3 regions of the Enterobacter sp. SM3 genome follow, and region 3 is predicted to be linked to each of the others. Evidence: predicted binding sites of a transcription regulator. Region 3 holds the regulator's gene; each other region holds the start of a gene.
The links. The regulator LexA, encoded in region 3, represses DNA repair genes until DNA is damaged. The targets are predictions, from matches to a motif close to TNCTGTATGTACATACAGNA.

Region 1 (2,266 bases), 1.7 Mb from region 3:
GCGAAGCTCGCGGGCCGTCCGTTCCAGTACCACGTTGAAATGTTTGCGAATGACCCAGGACGACGCTTCCGCCAGCTCCAGCGCTGTGGTAATGCCCATCGCGTTCAGTTTTTTCGTGATGCGCCGACCTACCCCCCACACCTCCTCTACCGGAACCTTTGCCAGCAGCTTACGCTGCCGCTCGTGGCCTGAGAGATCGACCACGCCGCCCGTGCTGGCCCAGCGTTTCGCCGCATAGTTGGCCAGCTTCGCCAGCGTTTTGGTCGGGGCAATACCGACGCCAACGGTTAAGCCCGTATTTTTAAAGACCTGCGTGCGCATCTGGTGACCGAACGCTTCCAGAGACAGGCAGTGACTGACCCCTGAAACGTTCACGAACGCCTCATCAATGGAGTAAATCTCTATTGCCGGGGCGAGATCGGTCAGCGTCTGCATGACCCGACTGCTGAGATCGGCATACAGCGCATAGTTCGAGCTAAAGACGTAAACCCGCGACGGGTATAGCTTTTCTTTGAATTTAAAATACGGCTCCCCCATTTTTATGCCGAACTGCTTTGCCTCCCGCGACAGTGAAATAATGCAGCCGTCGTTATTGGACACCACCACGATGGGTTTCCCCTCCAGATCGGGGCGGAATACCCGCTCGCAGGAGGCGTAGAAGCTATTCACATCAACCAGCGCGAACATGTTTATGCGTTTTGAGGGTGTGGGTGACGACGCCGAAGATCTGCAGCTCCTCTTCGGACTGAAAGGTAATCGGCTGATAGCGGGCATTATGCGCCAGAAGTCTCAGAGCCGGGCGGGTCTGTAGCTCTTTCACCGTAAACTCACCGGCGACCGACGCCACGACGATATCCCCATGTTCGGCATTTAACGAACGATCGACCACCAGCAGATCGCCGTCGCCGATCCCCGCCCCAATCATGGAGTCTCCACTCACCTTGATAAAATAGGTCGCACTGGGGTGCCTTACCGCCAGCCGGTTAAGATCGAGACGATCCTCCACATAATCCTGCGCCGGGCTGGGAAACCCACAGGCAACACGTTCTAAAAATAAAGGTAATTCAATGATTTGTTTTGGTTGATAAGAAAAGAGAGTGTCCATAATGCCTTTCTCGCCAGATACTGTATATAAATACAGTATTACGGATTATGGACAAGGATCAAGGTCATTTCCGGAGGTGAACCCAAACGCGTTGAAGTTTGAGCGGTTTTAATTAAGCAACATCGCCTGCCGTTAACAGGCCTGACATCATAAGTCATGCAAAAGTCATATGGTTTATGACTTATAAAAAATAACATCACTATGCACTAACTACATGTTGACTTTAAAGTCAGATAAAAGCATATTTTACGGCACGAATTAACAAGACTTACTGGAGAATATTTCCCATGCCAGCCCGTGACTATCCAGACAAGCGTGTTGCACGCGGTCTGGCAAAGGAGGCCGATCTCAGGATGCTGAGCGCCCGCATCGATCCCGACCTGATGGAGTACATCAGAACCACCGCCTTTGAGACGCGTAAGAGTAAGCAAGAGATTGTGGCGGAAGCGTTAGCGCTCCACAGGCAGAAAAGTCAGACAGGAGCCTAAGCGCGCAAAGCCGGAAGTCCCCTTAAGGCTTTGCGCATATTACGTTTAATCTAACAGCGAATTCAGCGTTTCCAGTGCTTCAGGCGGTAACTTCAGATCCGCCGCCGCGAGGTTTTGCCGCAGATGCGCCACGGACGAGGTGCCCGGGATCAGCAAAATATTCGGGGAACGCTGCAGCAGCCATGCCAGCGCTACCTGCATTGGCGTTGCGCCCAGTGAATCCGCGACGGCCTTCAGCCCGGAAGATTGCAGTGGCGTAAAGCCGCCCAGCGGGAAGAACGGCACATACGCAATCCCCTGCTGCGCAAGCAGATCCACCAGCGCATCGTCACCCCGGTTCACAATGTTGTACATGTTCTGCACGCACACCACCGGGACCATCTTCTGCGCTTCCGCGACCTGGGTGGCCGTGACGTTGCTCAGGCCAATATGCCGCACCAGACCCTGCTGCTGTAATGCTGCCAGGGTGGAGAGCGGTTCAGCAATTGACCCTTCCGCTGGCCCGTGCGCGCTAAACATGATCCGCAGATTCACCACGTCCAGCACGTCCAGCTGCAGATTACGCAGGTTGTCATGCACCGCCTGAGTCAGTTCCTGCGCGGAAAAGGCCGGCAGCCAGGCGCCTTTGTCGTCGCGACGGGCGCCAATCTTGGTGACAAGCGTCAGATCGTCC
Region 2 (2,266 bases), 1.6 Mb from region 3:
GCCTTTTGGCGCGTCGTCCTTCAGCAACTTCAGCGCCGCTACGCCCAGGAACGCGGCGAAAATAACCACGCTGATGATCGAGGTTGGGCTCGCACCGGTCAGGTCAGCAAACGGGTTCTTCGGAATGAAGGAGAGCACCATCTGCGGCACGGTCAGGTCAGCCACTTTACCCACGTAGTTGGTTTGAATCGCGGTAAGACGCGCCGTTTCAGCGGTACCCTGAACCAGACCTTCTGCGGTCAGGCCAAACAGGTTGGTGACCAGCACACCCACCAGCGCGGCAATCAGCGTGGTGAACAGCAGCGTACCAATGGTCAGGAAACTGATTTTTCCCAGCTGAGTGGCGTTATGCAGGCGGGCCACGGCGCTCAGAATAGAGGCGAACACCAGCGGCATAACGATCATCTGCAGCAGCTGGACATAGCCGTTACCGACGATGTTGAACCACTGAATAGAGTCTTTCAGAACTGGATTATCGGAGCCATAAATTGCCTGTAATGCCAGACCAAATACGACACCCATGGCCAGACCAACCAGCACTTTTTTCGCCAGGCTCCACTGTTTGTGGCGCGCCTGCGCGAGAAGCAATAGCAATACAACGAACACAACGACGTTCGCGATGAGTGGAAAATTCATCCCCGTTCTCCTGATTTATTATTGGGTCGGTTTTTACCGATCCTGTTGGCGGAAGGTTAGCAGAAGTGTGATGTAGCGCTTATATCCAAATGGAATGGGTTATGACAAATGAGATAATTTTGTTGGTTTACTGTTCAATCTGGTGATGAATAAAGCGATTAAACTGAAATTGCAGCGAATTAATCATCTGGGATGACCAGCGAACTGCACTGTTTTCGGGCAAAGTTTGCGGCATCCAGACGGCGTAAGCAAACAGCGCCATGCACAATACGCGCTCAAGCTGGTTTCCTTTCTGCGGGGCGAGGATGGGAAAACGGAAGCGCCAGCGGCAGGGCCAAAGCAGCGGCACGCCCGCAGGCGTCAGCATATCGGCGAGAATATGGCTTAAATAGCCCAGCACCATCCCCTGGATGGCATCGGCGGGGACTATCCAGCTTTCGGGCACCTTTAAATAGAAAAGCGTCAGCAGGCCAAACACGGCCAGCAGGCTGTGCGTAAACCCCCGGTGGCCGAACGCGCGGGCGATGGGTTTCGACACCCACTTCAGGCGTTGCCCGAGGAAGGATTTGGGATGGTCAATGTCGGGCAGCAGGCAGGTCAATACGGCGGAAGGGACAATATGCCACCAGTCCCCCTGTGCCAGCACGGGGGTGAGTTCAGCGTTTCTGGCAAATACCGCGCACGCAATAGAAAAAAGCAGGTGGCCTTCCGCCGTCATGATAAAACCCACAAAACTGTCAATTCATACAGTATAGGGTTTTTATACAGTAGGCGGAAGAGGTGACGGTGTAACTGTTTGTCACAAACCGGAGGAGGGCGTTAACCGCCCTGCAGATGATGCGCCGTGAGTTCTGCAAGTGAATTAAGCTTCACATCGGCAAGCGCAAACCGGGGATCGTGACGGCCTTCTTCAGCGGGCACCACAATGGAGCGCATCCGCGCAGCCTTCGACGCCACCATACCGTTAACGGAATCTTCCAGCGCAACGCAGTTGAGGGGATCCAGGCCGAGCTTCGCGGCACAGTCCAGATAGACCTGCGGGTGTGGCTTGCTGTAAGGCAATTTTTCAGCGGACGCCAGCGCGTCGAAACTGTCGCGCAGTTCAAACATCGTGAGCACTTTTTCCAGCATATGCAGCGGTGAAGCCGAGGCCAGGCCAACCTTCAGCCCCTGGGCTTTACACAGCGCAACGGCCTCGCGTACGCCGGGCAACAGCGGCCTGTTCTCTTCCACCAGAGAAATGGCGCGGCTGATAATGCGTGCGGTCACCTCATCGCGATCGGGACCCACCCACGGCTGTTGGGCAAACCACAGGTCAACCACCATATCGATGCGCAGGCCCAGCGTATCGGGAAGTTCATTACGGCGGCTGATATCCACGCCCAGGCTGGCCATCACATCCAGTTCGGCGCGATCCCAAAGCGGTTCGGAATCGATCAGTAATCCATCCATGTCAAAAATTGCGGCAAGAATTTGGCGCGGTGTCGACATCACAACGTCTCCTTATCCAGGGTGTTCGACAGACGATACGTGCTAAGCACAATCTGCAATTTAGCATATTGCTTTCAAAGATCGGGCGAAATTGATGGCCAGCAGGTAGACTTAGGCACAAATAACGCGTCTTTATGAA
Region 3 (2,266 bases):
CGCCGCGCCCTGCACATTCATATGCAGACCCATGACCAGCCAGACATCCAAAACGATATTGAGCAGGTTACCCACCACCAGCAAAATGACCGGCGCACGGGCGTACTGAACGCCCAGTAGCCACCCCAGCAGAACCAGGTTAGCCAGCGACGCGGGCGCGCTGAGCCAGCGGATTTCAAGGAAACGTCGCGCCTGCGCCAGTACCGCCTCGCTGCCGCCAACAACATGGAGTGCAAGGTCGATCAGAGGCGTACGTAATAAAACGATTAACGCCCCCGCGCCAAGCGCAAGGATCAGCGGCTGCACCAGCGCGCGCGCCAGACGCAGCGGATCTTTTGCGCCATAAGCCTGTGCCGTAAGCCCGGTGGTGCTCATACGCAAAAAGAGCAGCAGCATAAACAGGAAGCTGGTTGCCGTCGCGCCAATCGCCACGCCGCCAAGATAAACAGGCGAATCAAGGTGACCAATAACGGCAGTATCGACCAGACCGAGCAAGGGAACGGTAATATTGGAGAAAATCATCGGCAGAGCAAGACGCCACAATGCCTTATCGGATGCCGTCAGCAGTGACATGAAAAATACCGGGAGTGGAGAATGAAGCAGGCTACAGCGGCGCCATAGCCTGTCAGGAAGAGGTTACAGCCATTCGCCGTTGCGAATGACCCCAACCGCCAGTCCTTCGATAGAGAAGTTGTGTTCGCGGAGATCGACCACAATCGGGGAGAACTCATTGTTTTCAGGCAGTAGCTGAACGGTGTTCCCCTGTTTTTTCAAACGCTTGACGGTGACTTCATCATCAATGCGTGCGACAACCACCTGGCCGTTACGCACATCCTGCGTTTTGTGCACCGCAAGCAGATCGCCGTCAAGAATGCCGATGTCTTTCATCGACATACCGCTGACGCGCAGCAGGAAATCAGCGCTCGGTTTGAACATGGCCGGATCGACCTGGTAGTGGCCTTCAATATGCTGCTGTGCCAGTAAAGGCTCACCGGCAGCAACACGCCCCACCAGCGGAATGCCCGTCTCTTCTTCCACCAGTAGGCGGATACCACGTGACGCGCCTGAAACAATCTCAATCACGCCCTTACGCGCCAGCGCTTTGAGGTGTTCTTCGGCAGCATTCGGAGAACGGAAGCCCAGACGCTGCGCGATTTCCGCACGCGTGGGTGGCATACCCGTCTGGCCGATATGATCCCGGATGAGATCAAACACCTCTTGCTGCCTGGTCGTTAACGCTTTCATTCCGCCCCCTGGGTGTATATACAGTTATGCTGTGAGTATATACAGTCAAAGGCGATTTTGGAACCAAAAACTGCACAAAAAACCAGGGACTTAATTATTCCTCGAGGCTCATCGGAAATGTGACCAAAGCAGCGTGACCCAGGTGATTACGGCAGTGATAATCGCCAGCAACACGGCAGCAGAGCCCATGTCTTTTGCGCGGCCAGAAAGCTCGTGGAAATCTGAACCAATGCGATCAACAACAGCTTCAATAGCGCTATTAAGAATTTCCACTATCATCACCAGAAGCACGGAACCGATAAGAAGTACGCGGGTAATAGCATCAACATCAAGGAAACAGGCGATGATCACCGCGATGATAGCGGCGACGCCCTCCTGGCGAAAGGCGGCTTCGTTGATCCACGCGGCACGGAACCCTTTCCATGAATAGCCGGCGGCTTTGATGATACGCGTTAACCCAGTGGTATTATTGGCCATTAAAAGAACCTTTTATGAAAAAAAGCGTCAGTAACAGGAACTGTAGCGCGTTTCGCTACAGCCTGAAGTATGACGGGTAACAACAGAAATTTTGCGCGCTTTCTGTTATCCTTGCGCCGCAATTGCATTATTAACCAGAGGCTTTACATCGTTTATGTCCGGCTGGCCACGAATTTACTACAAATTACTTAATTTACCATTAAGCATCCTGGTAAAAAGCAAGTCTATCCCAGCGGAACCCGCGCTGGAATTGGGGCTCGATACGTCGCGTCCTATTATGTACGTTTTGCCTTATAACTCGAAGGCAGACTTACTAACGCTTCGCGCCCAGTGTCTGGCGCATGACTTACCTGACCCGCTTGAACCGCTAGAAGTTGACGGCACTTTACTGCCGCGCTACGTGTTCATTCACGGTGGACCGCGCGTGTTTACCTACTACACGCCAAAAGAAGAGTCCATCAAGCTGTTCCATGACTATCTCGACCTGCACCGCAGCAACCCCGATCTGGATGTGCAGATGGTGCCGGTATCGGTGATGTTTGGT

Region 1: the regulator LexA is predicted to act here: its motif matches at 1,124-1,143, upstream of umuD (translesion error-prone DNA polymerase V autoproteolytic subunit).
Region 2: the regulator LexA is predicted to act here: its motif matches at 1,369-1,388, upstream of GVO84_RS09120 (metal-dependent hydrolase).

What each region holds. Positions count from the first base shown of each region.
Region 1 covers NZ_CP099971.1:2,098,915-2,101,180, reverse strand. Annotated here, with positions in the region: gene umuC (translesion error-prone DNA polymerase V subunit UmuC) at 1-687, opposite strand, end outside; gene umuD (translesion error-prone DNA polymerase V autoproteolytic subunit) at 671-1,105, opposite strand; gene GVO84_RS09930 (hypothetical protein) at 1,393-1,593, shown strand; gene GVO84_RS09925 (aldo/keto reductase family oxidoreductase) at 1,639-2,266, opposite strand, start outside.
Region 2 covers NZ_CP099971.1:1,940,788-1,943,053, forward strand. Annotated here, with positions in the region: gene GVO84_RS09115 (L-cystine transporter) at 1-636, opposite strand, end outside; gene GVO84_RS09120 (metal-dependent hydrolase) at 764-1,354, opposite strand; gene hxpB (hexitol phosphatase HxpB) at 1,456-2,127, opposite strand.
Region 3 covers NZ_CP099971.1:359,174-361,439, reverse strand. Annotated here, with positions in the region: gene dinF (MATE family efflux transporter DinF) at 1-573, opposite strand, end outside; gene lexA (transcriptional repressor LexA) at 637-1,245, opposite strand; gene GVO84_RS01555 (diacylglycerol kinase) at 1,354-1,722, opposite strand; gene plsB (glycerol-3-phosphate 1-O-acyltransferase PlsB) at 1,877-2,266, shown strand, end outside.